DNA from 2 places in the Pseudomonas lyxosi genome. Region 2 is predicted to be linked to the other one. Evidence: riboswitches for the same ligand, from Rfam matches in the RefSeq annotation. Region 2 holds a riboswitch; the other holds the start of a gene.
What was found. A riboswitch is a leader RNA that binds a small molecule or an ion and turns the genes downstream of it on or off. The one in region 2 is predicted to bind cobalamin.
Positions count from the first base shown of each region.

Region 1: another riboswitch for cobalamin. It lies ahead of cobO (cob(I)yrinic acid a,c-diamide adenosyltransferase); the one in region 2 lies ahead of cobW (cobalamin biosynthesis protein CobW).

Region 1 is NZ_CP180481.1:6,363,244-6,375,193, forward strand. It holds gene ACMXYI_RS29165 (adenosylcobinamide-GDP ribazoletransferase) at 1-134, opposite strand, end outside; gene cobC (alpha-ribazole phosphatase family protein) at 137-712, opposite strand; gene cobT (nicotinate-nucleotide--dimethylbenzimidazole phosphoribosyltransferase) at 709-1,764, opposite strand; gene cobU (bifunctional adenosylcobinamide kinase/adenosylcobinamide-phosphate guanylyltransferase) at 1,761-2,282, opposite strand; gene ACMXYI_RS29185 (cobyric acid synthase) at 2,298-3,749, opposite strand; gene cobD (threonine-phosphate decarboxylase CobD) at 3,746-4,738, opposite strand; gene cbiB (adenosylcobinamide-phosphate synthase CbiB) at 4,731-5,639, opposite strand; gene bluB (5,6-dimethylbenzimidazole synthase) at 5,636-6,292, opposite strand; gene ACMXYI_RS29205 (cobyrinate a,c-diamide synthase) at 6,289-7,584, opposite strand; gene cobO (cob(I)yrinic acid a,c-diamide adenosyltransferase) at 7,595-8,206, opposite strand; cobalamin riboswitch at 8,540-8,702, opposite strand; gene ACMXYI_RS29215 (hypothetical protein) at 8,857-9,441, shown strand; gene ACMXYI_RS29220 (PQQ-dependent sugar dehydrogenase) at 9,510-10,823, shown strand; gene ACMXYI_RS29225 (O-methyltransferase) at 10,828-11,481, opposite strand; gene ACMXYI_RS29230 (C40 family peptidase) at 11,497-11,950, opposite strand, start outside.
Region 2 is NZ_CP180481.1:5,524,608-5,536,557, forward strand. It holds gene ACMXYI_RS25310 (MFS transporter) at 1-177, shown strand, start outside; gene ACMXYI_RS25315 (MerR family transcriptional regulator) at 167-571, opposite strand; gene ACMXYI_RS25320 (NADH:flavin oxidoreductase/NADH oxidase family protein) at 649-1,875, shown strand; gene ACMXYI_RS25325 (phospholipase D-like domain-containing protein) at 1,879-3,525, opposite strand; gene ACMXYI_RS25330 (vWA domain-containing protein) at 3,551-4,090, opposite strand; gene ACMXYI_RS25335 (ATP-binding protein) at 4,210-5,208, opposite strand; gene cobN (cobaltochelatase subunit CobN) at 5,360-9,133, opposite strand; gene cobW (cobalamin biosynthesis protein CobW) at 9,137-10,198, opposite strand; cobalamin riboswitch at 10,297-10,511, opposite strand; cobalamin riboswitch at 10,604-10,832, shown strand; gene ACMXYI_RS25350 (CbtB domain-containing protein) at 10,954-11,145, shown strand; gene ACMXYI_RS25355 (CbtA family protein) at 11,157-11,864, shown strand; gene ACMXYI_RS25360 (cobalamin biosynthesis protein) at 11,861-11,950, shown strand, end outside.

The sequences.
Region 1 (11,950 bases), 840 kb from region 2:
AAGATCACGCCAAACAGCAGGCCGACCAGCGGATAAAACAGCAGCGACCGCCCCAACTCCTGTGGCGCCGGCATGCCCGGCAGACGAATCGGCAGACTGCTCAAAAATTGCAGGGCGATCCAGAACGGCAACATGATCAGATCGCTTCCTTTAACGACACGCCGGATTCGACCGACAGCGAAAACAGCGCGCCATGCCCGACTTCGACGTTGAGCAACTGCTCACGAGGCAATCCCCGCGCCTGAGCCAGCAACAAGCGCATGACCCCGCCGTGACTGATCAGCAACACTCGCTCGCCGGCGTAGGTAGCCTGCAAGCGCTCAACGGCTGCCAACACCCGCGTCGAAAAATCCACCACCGGCTCACCCTGAGGCGGTGTAAACGAATAAGGGTCGGCCCAGAACAATCCCAACGCCTCGGCATCGGTTTCCATGAGCGCGGCGGCGCTCTGCCCTTCCCAGGCGCCGAAGTGCAGCTCTTGCAGGTCTTTGTCCAACTGCACCGGCAAACCCAGCTGTGCGCCGAGTTCTTCGGCGAACCGCGCACACCGCTGCAACGGCGAGCTAATCAAACGATCCCAAGGCCCCTGCTCGACCACCGCCGCGCGCATCTGCGCCCAGCCCTTTTCAGTCAGCGCATCGTCGAGGCTACCGCGCAAACCGCCGCCGAGTTCGGTTTCACCGTGACGCAACAGGTCCAGGTGCAAGGTCATGCCGGACGGTCCGCCACGGCGGCCTCGGCGAAAGTCGCCATCTGCCCGTGAAGGTCGCACGCCAGACGCAACAACGGCACGGACAACGCCGCGCCGCTGCCCTCGCCCAGACGCAAGCCGAGGTCCAGCAGCGGTTCGGCGTTCAGGGTTTCCAGCACATGACGATGACCCGGCTCGGCGCCGCGATGACCGAACAACAGCCACTGACGGCATTCAGGGTTCAAGCGCACCGCCACCAACGCCGCAACGCTGCAGATGAAACCGTCCACCAGCACCGCAACGCCTTCCTGGGCACACGCCAGATACGCGCCGACCAATGCAGCGATTTCAAAACCGCCGAGGTTGAACAGGGTTTGCAGTGCGTCGCCACGTTGAGCGCTGTGCAACGCCAAAGCGCACTCGATGACCTGAGCTTTATGGCTGACACCCGCCGCATTCAAACCCGTGCCCGGCCCCGCCAGATGCACCACCGGGCAATCGAGCAAGGCACACGCCAACGCGCTGGCTGCGGTGGTGTTGCCGATGCCCATCTCGCCACCGATAAACAACTGCGCACCCGCCGCGATGGCGCGCTGCACGCTGTCGCGGCCGGCCTGCAAAGCGAGTTCGCCCTGAGCCGAGGTCATGGCCGAACCTTCGACGAAATTCGCCGTGCCCGGGCCAATGTTCAAGTGACGCACACCCGGCAAATTCAACGACGGCGTCACCGTGCCGAGGTCGACAACTTCCAGCGAGGCCCCGAGTTGCCGCGCCAACACGCTGATCGCCGCTCCACCGCTGACGAAGTTGTGCAGCATCTGCCCGGTGACTTCCTGAGGAAATGCCGACACCCCTTCAGCGACCACGCCATGGTCACCGGCAAAAATCGCGATCCACAGCTGATCCAGACTCGGTTTGACCTGCCCCTGCATACCGGCCAATTGCACGGCCACCGACTCAAGCCGGCCGAGGGAGCCGGCCGGTTTGGTCAACTGCTGTTGACGAGCTTGCGCCTGCTCGACCGCTTGAGCATCGATCGGTTTGCACGGGTTAAGCCACCAGGATTGAGTCATAACGCAGTTCCTTTCAAAGTCATGGGCAGACCAGCGATGGTCAGGACGACGCGTTGACAGCGCTCGGCCAACGCTTGATGCAGCCAACCGGCTTCATCGACATAGCGGCGAGTCAATTCGCCCAGCGGCACGACACCCATTCCGGTCTCGTTGCTGACAAAAATGATTTCACCCGGCAACGACGCCAGGCAGTCCAGCAAAGCATCACGTTCGGCCGACAGCCGCTCGGTGTCGTCGAGCATCAGCAGATTAGTCATCCACAACGTCAGGCAATCCACCAGCAAGCACTGATCGGCGCTGGCGGTTTCGCGCAGGATGCGGGCGAGTTCCACCGGCTCTTCGATCAACGCCCATTCGGCTGGACGACGGGCGCGGTGATGGGCCACCCGCTCGTTCATTTCACCGTCGAGGGGTTGGCTGGTGGCGATGTAGGTCACTGCCAGACCGCTGTCGGAGGCGAGTTTTTCAGCCAGGCGACTTTTGCCGGAACGGGCGCCGCCGAGGATCAGTTGCAGCATGGTGATAACCCCTCTTTAAAACCCACAGAGTTCCCGCAACAACCCGGTATCCAGATGCTTCTCCACCAGATCCGCCAGCCGCTCGATATCGCGCTCACGCAACGCGTGATAATCCACGTCCTGCACAGCCTGCAAACCTGCCCAGCGCAACAGCGCACTGCACGCCGCGGGCGATTCAAACAGCCCATGCAGATAGGTGCCGAAAATCTGCCCGTCCACACTTTGCGCACCGTCGCAGCGACCGTCGTCCAGCTGCACCGCGGCGTTTTCCAGCGCCGGCCCGGTGGTCACCCCGGCATGAATTTCATAGCCGCTGACCGCCGCGTCTTCCAGTGCCAGACGCCCGCGCACATTGCGCAGTTGCTTCTCTTCTTCGAGCTGGGTTTCGAACGCCAGCAAGCCCAGACCGGCGCTGGAACCCGGTGCGCCTTCAAGGCCCAGCGGATCGTGTACCTGCTCGCCGAGCATTTGCAGACCGCCGCAAATCCCCAGTACTTTGCCGCCATAACGCAGATGACGACTGATCGCGATGTCCCAGCCATTGGCCCGCAGGTACGCGAGGTCGCTGCGCACGCTTTTCGAGCCGGGAAGAATGATCAGGTCCGCCGGCGGAATCGCCTGACCGGGGCCGACAAATTGCAGATCCACCTGCGGATGCAAGCGCAGCGGATCGAAGTCGGTGTGGTTGCTGATGCGCGGCAGCACCGGCACCAGCACTTTCAGCACCTGGTCGGCCTTGTCGGTCTGACGCTGATCGATGCCGTCCTCGGCTTCCAGGTGCAGGTCCATCACGTAAGGCAGAACGCCGATCACCGGTTTGCCGGTGCGCGCTTCCAGCCAGTCGAGCCCCGGTTGCAGCAAAGCGATATCGCCACGAAACCGGTTGATGATGAAGCCTTTGACCCGCGCCTGCTCGCTGGGTGACAGCAGTTCCAGCGTGCCCACCAGATGCGCAAAAACGCCGCCGCGATTGATGTCGGCGATCAACACCACCGGACAATCCACCGCCTCGGCAAAGCCCATGTTGGCGATGTCACCGGCACGCAGATTGATCTCGGCCGGCGAACCCGCGCCTTCGACCATGACCACTGGATACGCCGCGCTCAGCCGTTCATGGGAAGCCAGCACTGCTTGCATGGCGATGGCTTTGTAGTCGTGATACGCGACCGCGTTCATCGTCGTGACCGCGCGACCATGGATGATCACTTGGGCGCCGGTGTCGCTGTTGGGTTTGAGCAGCACCGGGTTCATGTCGGTGTGCGGCTCAAGGTTGGCGGCTTGAGCCTGCACCGCTTGCGCGCGACCGATCTCGCCACCGTCGGCGGTCACGGCACTGTTGAGCGCCATGTTCTGCGGCTTGAACGGCACGACGCTGACGCCCTGACGCGTGACCCAGCGGCACAACGCCGTCACCAGCGTGCTTTTACCGGCGTCGGAAGTGGTGCCTTGCACCATCAACGTAGTCATTGGGTTTCCTTGGCGTAGGCTTCGAACGCTTGCGCGAGACGTGTCCAGTCGGCTTCATCGGCGGGCAAGCCGAAACGCAGGCTGCTGTTGTTCGTGAACAACCGCAGCAGAATGCCGCGCCGGGCCATGAACTCATGCAGGGCTTCGGCGCGGTCGGTGATCAGCCATTGAAACAAGGCGCAGCCGCCCTGGGGCTTGAAGCCGTGCTGTTCAAGCAGCAGTGCCAGACGCTCACTGGCTTCATCAGCGCGAACCCGTTGCCGGGCATGCCCTTCGGTATCCCGCAGACAGGCCTGCCCCAACACCCTCGTCGGTCCGCTGACCGCCCACGGCCCCACTTGCTCGGCCAGCAACTTGAGCAACTTGCGCTCGGCCAGCACGAAACCCAGGCGCACACCGGCCAGGCCGAAAAACTTGCCGAAGGAACGCAGCACGATCAACCCGACCTGATTGGCAAAAGGTGCCAGGCTCAGCTGCGGTGTGTTGTCCATGAACGCCTCATCCACCACCAGCCAGCCACCGCGCTGGGTCAATCGCGAGTGCCAGTCGAGCAGACGACTCGGCGTCAGGCTCAGGCCAGTGGGATTGTTCGGGTTGACCACCACCAGCACGTCGAGGCTGTCGAGAAAGAAGTCGACTTCCTGCTCCAGCACTTCACGCACGATGTAGCCATTACGGCGCCACGCTTCGGCGTGTTCGGCGTAACACGGCGAGAGCACGCCGACCTTGCCGACCCGGCGCAAACGCGGCAGCAACTGGATCGCCATTTGCGAGCCGGCCACCGGCAGCACCTGAGCGGCACCGTAATAATCACAGGCCGCCTGCTCCAGACCGTCATCGGTTTCCGGCAAACGCGCCCAGGCCCGCAACGGAATCTCCGGGACCGGAAACGGCCAGGGTGCGAGGCCGCTGGACAGGTCGAGCCAATTGGCTTCGGCGATGCCGTAATCGAGCGCCGCCTTGCGTAACCGACCACCGTGCTCAAGCATAAAATTCAGCCCCCACGCAGAGGATCAGCAACCATAACCATACCCCGCGCTGGACCAATTGCCAGCCACGGTCGATGGAGTCGGCGTCCGCCGGCATGCCTTCGCCCAGTGGCGGACGCTGATGCAGTTCACCGTGATAAATCGCCGCCCCGCCCAACTCGACACCGAGCGCACCGGCACCGGCCGCCATCACCGGACCGGCATTCGGGCTGTCCCAGGTCGGCCCCTGGGTGCGCCAGCATTTCAGCGCCAGTCGGGTTTTGCCCAGCAGCGCGTAGGTCAATGCCACCAGGCGTGCAGGAATGTAGTTGAGGACGTCGTCGATCTTTGCCGCGGCCCAGCCGAAACGCTCGAAGCGTTCGTTGCGGTAACCCCACATCGCATCCAGCGTGTTGCTCAAACGGTAGAGCACCACGCCAGGCGCGCCGGCCACGGCAAACCAGAACAGCGCAGCGAATACCGCGTCGCTGCCGTTCTCCAGCACCGATTCTGTGGCGGCGCGGGCGACTTCGGTTTTATCCAGTTCGCTGGTCTGGCGGCTGACCAGATAACTGACACGTTTGCGCGCCTCGTCCAGATCATCGCTGCGCAGTGCCTTGGCCACCGGCTCGACGTGTTCACCGAGGCTGCGCATGCCGAGGGCGCAATAGAGCACGAGAATCTCGACGATCCAGCCGACATAGGGCGCCCAGGAAAACGCCGTGGCCAGCAAGGTCAACGGCAACACTGCAATCACCCAAGCGGTGACACCATGGCTACGCCAGCCACGACCTTCACCATTGAAACGTTGCTCGATGCGGTCGGCAAAACGGCCGAACGCCACCAGCGGATGCCAGCGTTTGGGTTCACCCAGCAGCGCATCCAGCGCAACCGCGGCGACACTCAACAACGCCACACTCATTGACTCACTCCCCAATAATTTTCATACAGCAGCTCACTGAGTGGACGCGCCTGCGCCCAGCCTTCGAGTACCAGCATCGGCGCCGGATAGAATTCCTTGACCGGGCCGAGACAAAGAACGGCCAACGGCTTGGCTCCGGCGGGCAAACCCAGCAAGTCCGCCAGTGCTTGCGGCTCGAACAGCGAGACCCAGCCCATGCCCAATCCTTCAGCGCGGGAGGCCAGCCAGAGGTTCTGGATCGCGCAGGACAGCGAGGCCATGTCCATTTCCGGCATCGTGCGACGGCCGAAAATGTGGCGCTCGCGATCGTCCATCAGCGCAGCGACCAACACCTCGGCGCAGTCGTTGATGCCTTCGACTTTCAGCTTCATGAATTCGTCAGTGCGCTCGCCGAGGGCTTCAGCGGTGCGGATGCGTTCTTCTTCCACCAACAACTGGATCTTGCCGCGCAAGGCTCGATCGCTGATGCGGATGAACCGCCAGGGCTGCATCAGGCCGACACTCGGTGCCTGATGCGCGGCTTCGAGCAGGCGCCGCAGTAGCTCGGGCTCGACGGTGCCGCCGCTGAAATGACGCATGTCGCGGCGTTCGCCGATAGCTCGGTAGACCGCCGCACGCTCAGCTTCGCTGAACGCTAGATCATCTGGGTTCATGGCTTGAACAACGCCGCCACCGCCTGGGGATTGGAAGGGAAATAAAAGTGCACGTAGGACGCGGTCATCCGCCCTTCGCGGTAAACCGCCTCTGCCCCTCGCCCACCGTTAGGGCTCAGGCCACGAGCAATCGGCTCAAGCTCGGTGCTGGTCAGCGAATGGTGATAGGTGTGCCCGCGCAACGAACCTTCCGGCAACTCGACCGCCTGCAACGCCAGCGCGGCCAAACGCTTTTGCATCACCGCATCACCGGCCAGCAAGCCGACCAATTCAGCGCGAGTGCCCTCGACATCGGTCAACGAATCGAGCAAATACAGCATGCCGCCGCACTCGGCCAACAACGGTTTCCCCGCCGCATGGTGAGCGCGGATTGCGGCCAGCATCGTGGTGTTCTGTGACAGCGCCACATGGTGCAATTCGGGATAACCGCCCGGCAGATAGAGGCTGTCTGCCTCCGGCAATTGCGTGTCACGGATCGGCGAGAAAAACAGCAACTCAGCGCCCATGGCGCGGAGCAGATCCAGGCTTGCGCCGTAAGTGAAGGCGAACGCTTCGTCACGGGCCACAGCAATCCGCACACCAGCCAGCAACGACTCGGCAGCGATCACATCAGGGGCGGCGAATTCCACCGCTGGTGGCAGCGCGACCTCGCAGCTGCTGGCCAGTGCATCGGCCGCCGCATCGAGGCGCAGATCGAGATCGTTCAACTCACTGGCCTGAACCAGACCGAGGTGTCGACTCGGCAATTCGATCCCGGTTTCCCGGGACAAGGCGCCGTACCAGCGCAAACCTTCAGTGAGGCTGCCTTCAAGTAATTGCGCATGACGCAGGGTGCCGACACGGTTGGCCAGCACACCGGCAAACGGCAAGTCCGGCTGATAACGCGCCAGCCCCAGGGCCAGTGCGCCAAAGGTCTGGGCCATGGCAGTGCCGTCGATCACACCGAGCACCGGCACACCGAAATGTCGTGCCAGATCAGCGCTGGACGGCGTGCCGTCGAACAGGCCCATGACGCCTTCGATGAGGATCAGATCGGCTTCGCCGGCGGCTTCCCACAACAGTCGACGGCTTTCCTGCTCGCCGACCATCCACATGTCCAGTTGATACACCGGCGCACCGCTGGCGCGCTCGAGAATCATCGGGTCGAGAAAATCCGGGCCGCATTTGAACACGCGCACCTTGCGCCCCTGATTGCGATGCAAACGGGCCAGCGCGGCGGTGACGGTGGTCTTGCCCTGACCGGAAGCCGGCGCGGCAATCAATACCGCCGGGCAATGACGATGGCTATTCATAAAGTGCAGCTCACAACTCGACGCCTTTTTGCGCTTTGATCCCGGCCTGGAATGCGTGCTTGATCACGCCCATTTCGGTGACGGTGTCGGCCAGTTCGATCATCTCCGGTTTCGCACCACGACCGGTGACCACCACGTGCTGCATTGGCGGACGGGCCTGCAAGTCGCTGAGCACTTGATCGAGATCCAGATAACCGTGCTTGAGCGCAATGTTCAATTCATCCAGCACCACCAGGCCGATCGACGGATCACGTAACAATTCGCGGGACACCGCCCACGCGGCTTCAGCGGCGGCGATGTCACGCTGGCGATCCTGGGTTTCCCAGGTGAAGCCCTCACCCATCACATGAAAACGCACCTGTTCCGGAAAGTGCCGGAAGAACAGTTCTTCGCCGGTGCTGCTGCGCCCTTTAATGAACTGCACCACGCCACACTGCATGCCGTGGCCCATGGACCGGGCGAGCATGCCGAAGGCCGAGCTGCTTTTGCCTTTGCCGTTGCCGGTCAGCACCAGCAGCAGGCCACATTCATTCGGGGAATTGGCGATGCGTTCGTCGATCACGGCTTTTTTGCGCAGCATGCGCGCCAGATGACGTTCGTCACGATCGGGGGTATCAGTCATGGGGGAGCTCTCCGTTGAGGCTGGATAACGGCGGGCAGGCACAAGAATAGACGGCAAAAAGCCTGGCATCGCCCACCGTGATGCCGCTGGATGGATCAGGCCGGTCTCCGGGCTCATGAGCGGCATTTTGCCTGACTGCGCGCCTTCCCATGTCATACGACACAGTGGCTAGGGCCTGTCATCAGCTTTTTCCTATACCGCGCCACAGCAGGCCCGGCCCTTCGGGTTGTGTCTGAAAGCGGACCAGACTGCGTTGCAGTCCTTGGCAAGGGAACAACCATTACCAGCGGACTGCGCCTTGCCTGGTCCGCTTTCAGACCTCAACGCGGTATAGGAAAAAACTGATGACAGGCCCTCGCGCAGTCTTCACTCATTTACCGTTGCGGGGGCAGCGCCGGGATCATGGCTCTTCGTCGCTTGAAGAGAGTCACTCACCGGCTTCCCTGTTTCACTCTGTCGACCAAGGTCACAGAGCACCTGAAACAAGCCGCGAAGGTTAGAGGGTTGGGGATGGAGCGTCAATTGAAGACGGGCGGCCTGCTAGCGAATAACTGCCGTCGATCAATTATCTGACGCCAATCTTGTGCCACACTCTCAGCAGTGATATCAAAGAGCCACAATCTCACAACACAATAACAAGGGTGAGCCACATGCAAGGCATGATCATCAGCAATCCGAAGCTGGAATTCCTGCGCCCGGTGCTGGAACGCTGGTTTGACTGTATCGACCGCTACAACGCCGTGCGCGGCGATAACGACACGCCTTACTGGTTCGACGAAAAAGCCAACCTGAGCCTGCTTTCCGCCGCGGCCTGGATGGCGGAAATGGTCACGCTGCAACAAACTCCAACCCGTAAACAGACCGAAGAAGGCGAACGCAATGGCCGCGCCGATCTGTTTATCGCGACCAGCGAAGAGCGCGCGTACCTTCAAGCCACTCAACGCTGGCCACGCGTCAACAGCCTGAACCTGACTCAAGCCTTGCAGGACATCACCAGCGATGCCAAACGCATCAGCTACGCCAGCGACCTGAAACTCGGCTGCCTGTTCGTCGCGCCACAAAAAGCTCAACAAAGCGCCACCCCGGAAGAACTCCAGGACATGGTCGACGACCTGCAAAAGGAACACACCTGCGCGGTGGCCTGGTACTTCCCCTACGCCTATCGCAAGTTGCGCAACGAAGCCGGCAACTATCACCCCGGCATTGCCGTGCTGTTCAAGGAAGCCCGCGGCTGACCGGTTGAACCATCGCGTACCTGTGCTTCTCTACTGATTAGGTCAATGCATTCATAGGGAAGATCAGCATGCGCAAGCCCCAGCTCGCTCTCGTTATCGTGCTCGCCGGAGGGCTTGCCGCCTGTGGTGAAACCGCCAGGCTGCAAGTCTCCGACGGCATCGGCCCATCGCCCAAGCTGCCAGAACCGAACAAAACCCTGATCCCGACGGTGAACATCGCCCCGGCGATCGGCTGGCCGGACGGCACGAAACCCATCGCCGCGACAGGGACTCAAGTCGCGGCTTTTGCCGAAGGTCTCGATCACCCGCGCTGGCTTTACGTGTTGCCCAACGGCGACGTGCTGGTGGCCGAAACCAACGCACCACCCAAACCCGATGACGGCAAAGGCATTCGCGGTTGGGTCATGGGAAAAGTCATGGGCCGTGCCGGCGCCAAAGTGCCGAGCCCGAATCGCATCACGCTGCTGCGGGACAAGGACCACGACGGCATCGCCGAAACCCGCACGGTGTTCCTGGAAAACCTCAACTCACCCTTCGGCATGACCCTGGTCGGCAATGACCTGTACGTCGCCGACTCGGATCGCTTGCTGCGCTTCCACTATGAAAACGGCGAGACGGCGATCAAGTCGCAGCCGATGAAGGTGATCGACCTGCCGGGCGGTACGCTGAATCACCACTGGACCAAAAACGTCATCGTCAGCAAGGACGGCAGCAAGCTGTACGTCACGGTGGGTTCCAACAGTAACGTTGCGGAAAACGGCATGGACAAGGAAGAAGGTCGCGCGGCGATCTGGGAAGTGGATCGCGCCACCGGCAACCATCGGATCTTCGCCTCGGGGATTCGCAATCCAAACGGGCTAGCCTGGGAACCTCGGAGCGGCGCATTGTGGACAGCGGTCAACGAGCGCGACGAGATCGGAAGTGATCTGGTGCCGGACTACATCACCTCAGTGAAGGACGGCGGGTTCTACGGCTGGCCTTACAGTTATTACGGTCAGCACGTCGACATCCGCGTCGAGCCGCAAAACCCCGAGCTGGTGGCCAAGGCCATTGCGCCGGACTACGCGCTCGGGCCGCATACCGCATCGTTGGGCCTGACGTTCGCTGAAGGCAACAAGCTGCCGGCGCAGTTCAAGGAAGGGGCATTCGTCGGCCAGCATGGCTCGTGGAACCGTAAACCACACAGTGGCTACAAAGTGATTTTTGTACCGTTCGCGGGAGGCAAACCGACTGGGCAACCGATCGATGTGCTCACAGGTTTCCTCAACGCAGATGAGAAAGCCATGGGCCGGCCAGTGGGCGTGGTGATTGATCAGCAAGGGGATTTGTTGGTGGCGGATGACGTGGGCAATAAGGTGTGGCGCGTATCGGCGGCCAAGTAAACGCTTAGCGCTTGCGGCACAGCGTTAACCCATCACCCAACGGCAACAGCGACAGATCCACACGCGAGTCATCCTTCAAGGCGCGATTGAGCGCCTGGATGGCTCGGGTGTCTTCACTTTCGGGATTGTCCTCAAGCACCCGGCCACTCCACAGTGTGTTATCGAACACCGCCAGACCGCCGACGCGCAGCAGACGCAATGCGTGCTCCAGATAGCGTGGGTAGTTGGCTTTGTCGGCATCGATGAAGATCAGGTCGAATGGCTCTTGCTGATTCAGCTGAGCCAAGGTTTCCAGCGCGGGCGCCAGACGCAGATCGATCCGCTCGGCAAGCCCCGCTTCCTGCCAGTAACGCCGTGCAGTGGTGTTGTAGTCGCCGGGTATGTCACAGCAGATCAGAGAACCGTCATCCGGCAATGCAGCCGCCATGCACAAGGCGCTGTAACCGGTGAAGGTGCCCACTTCCAGCAGACGCTTGGCGCCGGTGAGCTTCACCAATAGCGCGAGGAACTGACCTTGCTCGGGCGCCACCTGCCAGCGAGCCATGGGCAGCGCTTGGGTTTCGTCACGCAAACGCTTGAGTAGCGGCGTTTCGCGCAGGGAAACGTCGAGCAGGTATTGATACAGGGAATCGTCGAGATTGAGTGTGCGAGCGGTCATGACAACCTCTGCAATTTAGGGGTTGCGTGCCAAGTGCTCAGGTTGCAAGACGCGCTTGGCACTCAGATAGGCTTTCTGCCAGTAAGCTTTGGACAAACTGTCGAGCTTCACCGTGCCGCCGGTGGCGGGCGCATGGACGAAGCGACCTTCGCCGACGTAGATCCCGGCGTGGCTGACCTGAGAACCGCCATTGGTGGCGAAGAAGATCAGGTCGCCGGTTTGCAGACCTTCCTTGCCCACGCTGGCCGCCTGCATGCTGATCATCTCGCGCGTGGTACGCGGCAGAGAAATGCCGGCGACGTCACGGTAGACATAACCGATCAGCCCGCTGCAATCGAAACCCGAATCCGGCGTGTTACCACCCCAGCGATACGGTGTGCCCACCAGGCCGAGCGCGCGGAACAAGACGTCTTCTGCCTCAGGGGAGAATGCTTGGGAGGAACTGAAAATAATGGGAGCGCGAACCACC
Region 2 (11,950 bases):
CCGGAAACCGCGCGCACCGTGGTCGAGCCGTTGGCCCGCCAAGCCTTCGTCGGCGGCTTCAGTCTGTTGTTGTGGGTCGCGGGATTGTTGGCATTGCTGGGTGCGCTGGTGGTGGGCACGCTGATGCGCAATCCGATCCCTGCCCCCTCGACTGCAACCCTCGGCGCTAAGGCTTGAACCTCGCCAATACCCGCTGGGCATTCGCTTCGCAACCCATGCGCTCGGGCCGCGACTGAATGTTGTCGATCACCTCCAACAGCTGCGCCTTGCTGTGCGCCAAGTGCAGCTGCATCTCTTCGATCTGTTCGACTTTGCGCGTAAGCCCCGCCAGCAATTCGTCCTGCTTGAACTCACCGGTCGCGCTGTCCGGCAACAACTGCTTCAACTCTTCCAGGCTGAACCCGGCCTGCTGGGCGCAAAGGATGATTTTCAGGGTTTGCAACGCTTGGTCGGGGTAATGCCGGTAACCGTTGGCCCGGCGTTCCACCTGCCGAATCAAACCCTGAGCCTCGTAAAACCGAATGCGCGACGCGTTCAACCCGCTTAACTGCGCCAATTCACCAATCTTCATCTAGGCCTCATTTGCCTGCTTGACATTAAAGTTAACTTTAAGCTTAGCCTCTACTCATCACTGATGAGGAGTCAAGCATGTCGCCCTTCCAAGCATTGAATTTGCCCAACGGCCAGACCATCGGCAACCGCATCGCCAAAGCCGCGATGGAAGAGAACCTCGCTGACAGCGAACAGGCACCCGCAGAGGCCTTGTTCCGGCTGTATCAGGCGTGGGCCGAAGGCGAAACCGGCCTGTTGCTGACCGGCAACGTAATGATCGACCGCCGCGCCATGACCGGCCCCGGTGGTGTGGTACTGGAAGATGAGCGGCACCTTGAACGCTTTCGCCAATGGGCCAGCATCGGTCGGGCCGGTGGCGCGCAGTTCTGGATGCAGCTCAATCATCCTGGCCGTCAGACCATGGCCAACCTCGGCCAGCAAGCGCTGGCGCCTTCGGCGGTGGCACTGGACCTGGGCGCGTTCTCGAAGATGTTTGCCGAACCCAAACCCATGAGCGAGCGCGACATCGAAGAGGTCATCCAACGTTTCGCCACCAGCGCCGCCCTGGCGGAAAAGGCCGGTTTCACCGGGGTGCAGATTCATGCCGCGCACGGTTATCTGATCAGCCAGTTCCTCTCGCCCTTGACCAACCGCCGAACCGACCGCTGGGGCGGTTCTCTGGAAAATCGCGCGCGCTTGTTGCTGGCGGTAGTCAGCGCCGTGCGCAAGACCGTGTCGCCGACATTTTGCGTGGCGGTGAAGCTCAACTCCGCGGATTTCCAGCGCGGCGGTTTCGACGCGGACGATGCCCGGCAAGTCATCCAGTGGCTAAACGATCAACCGATCGATCTGCTGGAACTCTCCGGCGGCAGCTACGAAGCCCCTGCCATGCAAGGCGAGGCCCGGGATGGTCGGACCCTGGCGCGTGAAGCGTACTTTCTGGAGATGGCCGGAGAATTGGCCAGTGTGGCGAACATGCCGGTGATGGTGACGGGCGGGATTCGACGCCTGGCGATCGTCGAACAGGTGCTCGACAGCGGCATCGCCATGGCCGGGATCGGCACGGCGCTGGCGCTGGAACCTCAACTGGTCAAACGCTGGCGCGAAGGTCAGAACAGTCACCCGCAACTGCCGCCGATTCGCTGGAAGCGCAAACCCCTGGCGGCACTGGCGAGCATGGCCGTCGTGAAATTCCAGCTCAATCGCCTGAGCCGTGGGCGCAAGACCCGTCCCGATGTTTCGGCGCTATGGGCGTTGATTCTCGATCGCGTGTACATCGTCCGGCGTACTCGTCAGTACCGGCAGGCGATGAACAGGTCATAGCGCTTATCGCCCCGAGAAGCGCACTCTCGACAGCATCCGCAAATCCCCCGCGCGATAGTAATCATCGGTCCAGCTGTCATCCGCCGCCAACGGATGGACCTGCTTGAGCGCGAGTTTCCTGGCGAAGTAGCGAAAGCGGTAATGCTCGTAGAACCGCAGCAGTTCCAGACCATAACGGTCTGCCAGATCGGTATCACCGCGAATGATCAGGTAGTTCTCGTCATTGCCATTGCTGGCCGCGGCACTGAGGTTGTGGCTGCCGCTGATGATCGTCGGCGCATCGCTGGTGAAGTCCGTCACCACGGCTTTGGTGTGCACCAACAGGTTGCCCTTCTGGCCTTTCATATTCTCTCGCAGCCAGCCTTCCAGCCCGGTGTTGAGCAGCGCGGTGGCGGCGAATTCGGCGGTGCGGTCGGCGTGGAAACCGGTGATGCGGCTGGCGGTGTTTTGCAGGCCGTAACGCAAAATGTCGTCGTGGGGCTGGCCGAGCAAGGCGTTCAGGATGTCGTCGGGCAAGGCGAACGCGGTGACGAACAGCACGTCTTTTTTCGCCGCGTTGATGATCTCGACGAACGCTTGCAGATCCCCTTTGCCCGAGCGCGGAGAGAAACCGGCGAACATCGGCTGCAGCGAATCCATCGGATTGTTTTGGGTGATCCAGTTTCGGGTGGCGCCGACATCCGCCGGGTTTGCCCAGACCTGCTCGAAGGTGTGCAGATAGCTGGCGCTGACGCGTGCGTCGTCCAGCACATGCACCACGTTGGCCTGGCGGTAAACGCCGTTGGGCGTGAAATTGGTGCTGCCGCAAAGCACCGATTCGGGCTGACGCTGCCCCGCTGCGTCGAGCCGGCTCAGCACCATGAATTTGTTGTGGAAGATATTGTGGGTGACCCGCCCGCGCTTGTTCTCTGCCGGGATTTTTTCCAGGCTGGCCTCGTTCATGGTGGTGTCTTCATCGCCCGGTTGAGCGTGATACAGGACTCGAACGTTTACCCCACGCTCGAACGCGGCATTGACCGCATCGACAATGGCCTGCAATTCATACTCGTAGATGGCAATGTCCAGCGCCCACTGGCCATCCGCCGCACGCTCGATAAACCCCAGCAAACGCCCGAGCAAACCGTTTTCCAGCCATTGCCGCGGGACATCCGGCCAGGCTTCGATGGGCAGGTTCTTGTTGGCGCTGATCATCGCGTCGAGTTCGGGAAACTTGCGCTGGAACGCCTGGCTGGCAGCCACCGCGCGATTGAAGATCACACTTTGGTTATTCGGCTGACCATTGTCGGAGGTGACCGTCACTTCCAGGAATTCACCCAGTTGCGGCGCATCAACGCTGCCGTAGGCCAGGTGGATTCGGTAATGGATCGTCATCCCCGGATTGACCGCGTAATCGGCCCAGCGAAATTTCTGCAACGGTGCGATGTCGCTGGGGGTGGCGTGAAACTGGGGAAAGGTATGCACCTTGCCGGGGAAGGTCAGGCTGTTGAACAGGAACAGCCAGGGCTTAGGGCCTTGCTGTTTTTCGATGGCGAAACCCAAGAGGCCTTTGCGGCGGTGTTCGGCCAGGTCCATGGCCAACAGCACGCCATTGGTGCCGGCGTAGGCCTTGACGCGAAAATCATCCTGATGGTTGACGGCTAGAACGCGCATGACTCACTCCTGTGATCTTTCCGGTTCACTCCATATCATCGATATGCCGATACTCGGCCTGCAACTCGGTAGCCATCACCTTAGCCCGCCCAAGTCGAATCGGCCCGCGCTCGATGTCAATCAACAGCCCTGGACAATCAAGCGCCGGCAACATCGACCAGTCCTTCAATCGGCCATCGGTCACCAGCAACAAGCGCTGATGCTCCGCCGGAAAACGCTTCTGCCTGACCGTCAGCCAGCGCCCTGCCTCACCCAGCGCCGCCAGCAACGGCGTACCACCGCCGGCTCCCAGGCCATCAAGCCAGTTGCGTAAACCGGCGGAGGCTTTCAACCCTTGCACTTGCCATTTCGGCACATGACCACTGGCGGTGAGCAACGCCAGGCGCGCGCGTTGGCGATAGGCATCGTCGAACAGTTGCGCGAGCAAGCCCTTGGCATCGCTCAACGCCTGATGGCGACGAGTCGAAGCCGAGGCGTCGACGATCACCAGCCACAGTTCGTGGGGCGAACGGGTGCGCAGGTGAAACAAGACATCGTCGCGTTGACGCGGGCGGCCGTTCAGCAATGTGCCCGGCCAGTTGATCGAGCCGCTGCGTGCTGCGTGACGTTTACCCTGTTTACCATTGTCCAGTCGTCCGGCGCGGGGTCTGGCATTCGCCCCCGCGTCAGATCGAGGGCGAATGCCTAGGGCTTTTTTGGCCAGCTCGGCACTTCACGGCGTGCGCCGACCGGGAGCGCCTGGGCGGGCATTTCACCCCATTGGCCCTGGCCTTCGCTCGGGTTGGAATGCTGGGTAGAAGGCGGCTGACTTTGTTGCGGCGCCGGTGGCGATGGCTCACGGCGGCGATGGCGCAAGGCAAACTCGGCGACCGCGTCGATATCTTCCTCGGCGATAGCGCCCGCCCCACGCCACGCTGCATGGGCACGCGCCGCGCGCAACCAGACCAGGTCAGCGCGCAAGCCGTCGACGCCGGCGGCAAAGCAGCGCTCGGTAATCTGCGCCAGCGCATGATCGTCGAGCGGAATGCTTGCCAGCGCGCTGCGCGCGTTCTGGCAACGTTCGCGCAGCGACTGCTGTTGGCTTTCCCATTCGGCGCAGAAGCGCTGGGGATCGCTGTCGAAATCCAGCCGTCGCCGGATGATCTGCCCGCGCTCGGTTGGTGCTGTGTGACCACTGAGGGCGACGTTCAGGCCAAAGCGGTCGAGCAATTGCGGACGCAGCTCACCCTCTTCCGGGTTCATGGTGCCGATCAGCACGAACTTCGCCGAATGCCGATGGGAAATGCCATCACGCTCGATCAGGTTAGTGCCGCTGGCGGCCACATCCAGCAGCAGGTCCACCAGGTGATCGGGCAGCAGGTTGACTTCATCGACGTAGAGCACGCCGCCGTCGGCCTTGGCCAGTACGCCGGGGGAAAACTGTGCGCGGCCCTCGCTCAGGGCGGCGTCCAGGTCGAGCGTGCCGACCAGCCGTTCTTCGGTGGCGCCGAGCGGCAAGGTGACAAATTGGCCGCTGGCGAGCAAGTCGGCCAGGCCTCGGGCCAGCGTTGACTTGGCCATGCCGCGGGGGCCTTCGATGAGAACGCCGCCGATTTTCGGGTCGATGGCGGTCAGGTACAGGGCGAGTTTCAGATCGTCAGCGCCGACCACGGCGGACAGCGGGAAATGCGGGGTGTCGGTCATGTCGGGTTTCTCATCATGGTCGGTGATTGATCGTTCCCACGCTCCGCGTGGGAATGCCTCAACGGACGCTCCGCGTTCGGCTCTGGATGGGACGCGGAGCGTCCCGGGCTGCATTCCCACGCGGAGCGTGGGAACGATCAGCTACGGTCAGCTACCCGTCTTCTTCTATATCCAGCAACAAATTCTCCAGCGCCTCCCGATACTCGCCCGGCTCCTTCCACATCCCTCGCTGCTGCGCTTCCAGCATCCGCTCGGTCATGTCGCGCAACGCATGCGGATTATGCTCACGAACAAAATCCCGGGTCGCCGGATCCAGCAAATACGCATCCGCCAGCAACGCATACTGGTGATCGTCGATCAGCTGCGTAGTGGCATCGAACGCAAACAGATTATCGACCGTCGCCGCCAGTTCAAACGCGCCTTTATAGCCGTGGCGCTTCACGCCGTCGATCCACTTCGGATTGGCTGCCCGGGAGCGAATCACCCGGTTCAGCTCTTCCTTCAACGTGCGGATCTTCGGCAAGTCCGGCTGGCTGTGATCGCCATGGTAACTGGCTGCCGCTTCACCGCTGAGGCTTTCCACCGCCGCGAGCATGCCGCCCTGGAACTGGTAATAGTCGTTGGAATCGAGCAAGTCGTGCTCACGGTTGTCCTGGTTTTGCAGCACAGCCTGAACCTGGCTCAGGCGCTGGGCGAACTGCTCTCGCGCTGCGGTGCCTTCGTCAGAACCGCCGTAAGCGTAGCCGCCCCAGTTCAGATAAACCTCGGCCAGGTCGTCGCGGCTTTGCCACAGGCGACCATCAATGGCGCCCTGCACGCCCGCGCCGTAAGCACCGGGTTTGGCACCAAAGATGCGCCAACCGGCCTGACGCTTGGCCGAGTCTTCATCCAGCCCCGATTGCATCAACGCTTCGCGCTCGGCACGCACTTTGGCGGCCAAGGGGTTGAGGTCGTCCGGCTCGTCGAGGGCGGCGACCGCTTGCACGGCGGCGTCGAACAGGCGGATCAGATTGGCAAAGGCATCGCGGAAGAATCCGGAGACGCGCAACGTCACGTCCACGCGCGGACGGTCCAACAGACTCAGCGGCAGAATTTCGAAGTCATCGACCCGCTGACTGCCCGTGGCCCAGACCGGGCGCACGCCCATCAGCGCCATGGCCTGAGCGATGTCGTCGCCGCCGGTACGCATGGTCGCGGTGCCCCACACCGACAGGCCGAGCTGACGCAGGTGATCGCCGTGGTCCTGCAGGTGTCGTTCAAGAATCAGGTTGGCCGACTGGAAACCGATACGCCACGCGGTGGTGGTCGGCAGGTTACGCACGTCCACCGAGTAGAAGTTGCGCCCGGTTGGCAGCACGTCGAGCCGTCCGCGACTCGGCGCACCGCTCGGGCCGGCCGGCACGAAGCGGCCGCTGAGGGCGTCGAGCAGACCGCGCATTTCCGCCGGGCCGCAGGCGTCCAGACGCGGGGCGACGACTTCACGCAGGCTGTCGACGATGGCTTTCACCTCTGACCAGCCGGGCTCGCTCAGTTGCTCAACCTCAGTGATCAAGGCTTGCTCGATCAGTTGCCCGGCAAACAGTTCCAGACGTTCGCGGGTATCACCTGCTGTGCGCCAGACTTCATCGGTGAGGGTTTGCAGTTCAATCGGACGCGGCCCGATCCAAGGCTCGGCAAGCGCACAATCCAGTGGATCGAAGCCCAACGTGAACGCCTTGGCCAAGGCCCGCAGCAGACTCGATTGCGCACCACGCCCATCGCCACGCGGAATGCGCAGCAACGCCAACAACGTATCGATACGCAAACGCCCGGTCGGCGACTCGCCAAACACATGCAGACCGTCGCGGATCTGCGACTCTTTCAAGTCGCACAAATAGGTGTCCAGACGCGGCAACCAGATCGCCGCATCGGCATCACTGTCGAGCTTTTCGTCCAGTTGCAGTTCGCGGTCGATGTGCGTATCGCGCACCAGTTGCAGGATGTCGCGCTGCAATTCCCGGGCGCGGCGCGGATCGAGCAATTGCGCTTCGTAATACTCGTCGGCGAGTAATTCGAGGTTGCGCAACGGGCCGTAAGTTTCGGCGCGGGTCAGCGGCGGCATCAGGTGATCGATAATCACCGCCTGCGTACGGCGCTTGGCCTGGGCGCCCTCGCCCGGATCGTTGACGATAAATGGATAGATGTTCGGCAGCGGACCGAGCAGCGCATCCGGCCAGCAATGCTCCGACAGCCCGACGCCTTTGCCCGGCAACCATTCAAGGTTGCCGTGCTTGCCGACGTGGATCACGCCGTGGGCGCCATAGGTGTTGCGCAACCAGAAGTAGAACGCCAGATAACCGTGAGGCGGCACCAGGTCCGGGTCGTGATACACCGCGCTCGGATCAACCTGATAACCCCGCGCCGGTTGGATGCCGACGAAGGTCAGGCCAAAGCGCAGCCCGGCGATCATCATTCGCCCGCCACGGAACATCGGATCGTTTTCGGGCGAGCCCCACCGCTCCAGCACGGCTTGGCGATTGGATTCGGGCAAGGCGTTGAACATCAGGTTGTAGTCATCCAGCGCGAGGCTTTGCATACACGGGCGCTGGTCGAGGGTGTCGAGGTCATTGCTGACGCCACCGAGCAATTGCTGGATCAACGCGGTGCCGCTATCAGGCAACTCGGCCGGCAGCGGATAACCTTCTTTATGCAGCGCACGCAGGATGTTCAGCGCCGCGGCCGGCGTGTCGAGGCCGACGCCGTTTCCAATACGCCCGTCGCGGGTCGGGTAGTTGGCGAGGATCAGAGCGATGCGTTTTTCAGCGCTGGGCACACGCGCCAGATCGATCCAGCGCCGCGCCAGTTCGGCGACAAAATCCATGCGCTCCGGTTGTGGTCGATAGCAGACCACATCGGATTGGCTGCGCTCGCTGCGCCAGGCCAGGTCTTTGAAGCTGATCGGTCGGCTGATGATCCGCCCGTCCAGTTCCGGCAATGCGATGTGCATCGCCAGATCGCGTGGACCGAGGCCCTGTTCGCTGGCGCGCCAACCGGGTTCGTTGTCCTGGGCACAGATCGCCTGGATCACCGGGATGTTGCGGCGAAACGGTCGCAGGTGCGGCGCTTCGGGGCTGGATTGCGCGAAACCGGTGGTGTTGAGAATCACGCGGGCTTCGACTTCCTCCAACAGGTCCTCGACCACCGTCAGGCAGCCGGGCTCTTTCAAACTCGCCACGGCAATCGGCAACGGATTCAACCCTGCCGCCTGCAAACGCTGGCAGAAAACATCGATGAAGCCTGTGTTGGCCGCTTGCAAATGCGAGCGGTAGAACAGCACCGCCGCGACCGGTTGATCGGCCTGCCAGTCGGCTTGCCAATCCTTCAGTTCAGCGGGGCTTTTTTGCGAGTGGTAGATCGCTGTGCGCGGCAGGGTTTGCGGATCGGCCCAGGCGTAGTCGCGGTCCAGCCAACGATTGGCGAGGCAGCGGAAGAAATCCAGGGCATTGCTCATGCCGCCTTGACGCAGAAATTGCCAGAGGCGGTCGCGGTCTTCCGCGCCCACCGTGCTTAGCTCGCTGAGTTCCGGGTCTGGGCGGTCATCGCCGGGGACCAGAATCAGCTGCACACCGCGCTCCGACAGTTGCACCAGTTGCTCGATGCCATAGCGCCAATAGGCGATGCCGCCGTGCAGCGAAATCAAAACGACCTTGGCGTGGCGCAGCACTTCGTCGACATACAGATCGACCGAGGCGTGATTCTGCACCTGCATCGGATTGGCCAGGCGCACGCTGGGGTAATCGTCGGGCAACTGCTGCGCGGCTTCGGCGAGCAGCGCGAGGCTGGAGTCGCCGCTGCACAGGATCACCAGCTCGGCGGGGGTTTGTCCAAGGTCGGCAATGTTGTCATCCGACACGAAACCGCCGGGCTGGGTCCTGAGCAGGTGCATGGCTTAAACGCTGAGCGCAGCGCGCAATTGCGCTTCAAGCAGAGTGGCGTCCAGCTCCTGACCAATCAGCACCAAACGCGTGGTGCGCGCTTCGTCGGCGCCCCACTGACGGTCGAAATGCTTGTCAAAACGCGTGCCCACGCCCTGGATCAGCAGGCGCATCGGTTTGTTCGGGATCGCCGCAAAACCTTTGACGCGCAGGATGCCGTGCTGGACCACCAGTTGGGTCAGCGCGTCCAGCAGCAGGCTTTCGTCGGCTTGCGGCAGTTCGATGGAGATGGAGTCGAAGGCATCGTGGTCGTGATCGTCTTCGCCTTCATGGTGGTGATCGTGATGGCTGTGACGGCTGTCGATGTGTTCTTCAGAACCGGCGCCAAGGCCGATCAGCACGTCCAGTGGCACACGACCGCTGCTGGCTTCGATGACTTTTACGGCAGGCGGCAGTTCTTCAGCGACTTCCAGGCGCACACGGGCAAGGTCTTCAGGGCTGATCAGGTCGGCCTTGTTGAGGATTACCAGGTCAGCGCTGGCCAGTTGGTCGGCGAACAGCTCGTGCAGTGGCGATTCGTGGTCCAGGTTCGGGTCGAGTTTGCGCTGGGCATCGACCTGGTCCGGGAAAGCCGCGAAGGTGCCGGCGGCGACCGCTGGGCTGTCGACCACGGTGATGACCGCGTCAACGGTGCAGGCGCTGCGGATTTCCGGCCACTGGAAGGCTTGCACCAGCGGTTTTGGCAGGGCCAGGCCCGAGGTTTCGATGAGGATGTGGTCGAGGTCGCCGCGACGGGCGACCAATTCGCGCATCACCGGGAAGAACTCTTCCTGAACGGTGCAGCACAGGCAGCCGTTGGCCAGCTCGTAGACGCGGCCGTTGGCTTCTTCTTCAGTGCAGCCGATGGAGCATTGCTTGAGGATTTCGCCGTCGATGCCCAGCTCGCCGAACTCGTTGACGATCACCGCAATGCGACGGCCCTGAGCGTTGTCGAGCATGTGCCGCAGCAAGGTGGTTTTGCCCGAGCCGAGGAAGCCGGTAACGATGGTGACGGGGAGTTTGGCCAGTGTTTTCATCGGATGCCCTTTGGCAAGGTGGCGGGCATACGGGACGACAATCGCTGCGACGGGCGCGCGCGGAAGAGTTCGCCACCGGATCACCCCGCCCGGTTGTAGTGAGAATCTGTGTCGAGGCAGGTCTCCTGGCTGACGGTGTGCCGGGCTTGTGGGCCTGGCATTCGCTGCGCCTTCCCGCGAACCCGTTGCACAGGGTTTGCAGTGGCGTGGCAGCGAACATCACCGTTCACAGTTGCGGGGGCAGCCGCGGCATCGACCGCGTTCCCTTCTTAGCTTCGGCAGACGCCGAAGAACCTCGAAAGCGCAAGGCTACGCATCGTCTGGGGGCGGGTCAATGTCTGAGGAGCAGCGCGACATCCAATTGAGAACCCATGCCAATTGACGCCCAACCCCCGCCCATGCTCTCCTACACGCCTTGTTACGGGTGCCCTTCACAGGGTGAAACGGGAAACCGGTGAATCATGTGCTTTACTCTAAAGTCATGTCAGTCCGGTGCTGCCCCCGCAACGGTAAGCGAGCGAAGCGTCAGATCCACTGTGCCAGCAGTTCGGCATGGGAAGGTGATGCTTGCAGGTCAAGGCGAAAGCCAGCGCCCCTCGTGAGCCCGGAGACCGGCCCGCAACACAAAGTGACCATTACGATCACTGAATAACAAACCCGCGGTGGGCGGGCGCTGTTTGAACCTCTGCGTGCCCGACTCGCAGGGGTCTTCCATGCGCTCTATTTCACCCGCTGACAGACCAGAGGGAAGCGCCATGTCGATCATCAGCAGTACCGACCACAGCACCGCCAGCACGACCACGACCTTGAGCCAGCGCCTGACCGTCGCCGTATGCGCGTCAATTCTGGGCGCGTGCCTGGTGTATTTCGCCGGTTTCTCGCACATCGAAGCGGTGCACAACGCCGCTCACGATACTCGCCACAGCTCTGCATTCCCGTGCCATTGAGACCTGCTGACATGATCAAGCGTATTGCGCAAACCGCAGGGTTCACCGGGCTGCTGGCCGCCCTGTTGCTGACCCTGCTGCAAAGCTTCTGGGTGGCTCCGCTGATTCTGCAGGCCGAGACCTACGAAAAGTCCGAGCCGGCTGCTGTTGAAGTCCACGAACACGCCCCGGGTACTGTCGCCGCTCACACCCACGACGCCGAAGCCTGGGAACCGGAAGACGGCTGGCAGCGCGTGCTGTCCACCACCGGCGGCAACCTGGTGGTCGCTGTCGGTTTCGCCCTGATGCTGGCCGCTCTCTACACCTTGCGCGCACCGACCAAAACCTCCCAAGGCCTGCTTTGGGGCCTGGCCGGTTACGCGACGTTCGTGCTGGCACCGACCCTCGGTCTGCCGCCTGAGCTGCCGGGCACTGCCGCCGCTGATTTGGCGCAGCGGCAAATCTGGTGGATCGGCACGGCTGCCTCCACCGCGGTCGGCATCGCATTGATCGTGTTCAGCCGTCACTGGCTGATGAAAGTGCTCGGCGTGGCCATTCTGGCTGTTCCTCATGTGATCGGCGCACCACAACCGGAAGTCCACTCGATGATGGCTCCGCAAGCCCTGGAAGCTCAGTTCAAAATCGCTTCGCAGCTGACCAATGTGGCATTCTGGCTGGCCCTGGGCCTGATCAGTGCCTGGTTGTTCCGCCGCAAAAGCGATGGTCAATACCACGCATGACTGAGATCAGCACAGCGCCGACGTTAGTGGTCGGCCTGGGCTGCCAGCGCGGCTGCCCCGTCAGCACGCTGCGGGCGCTGCTCGAT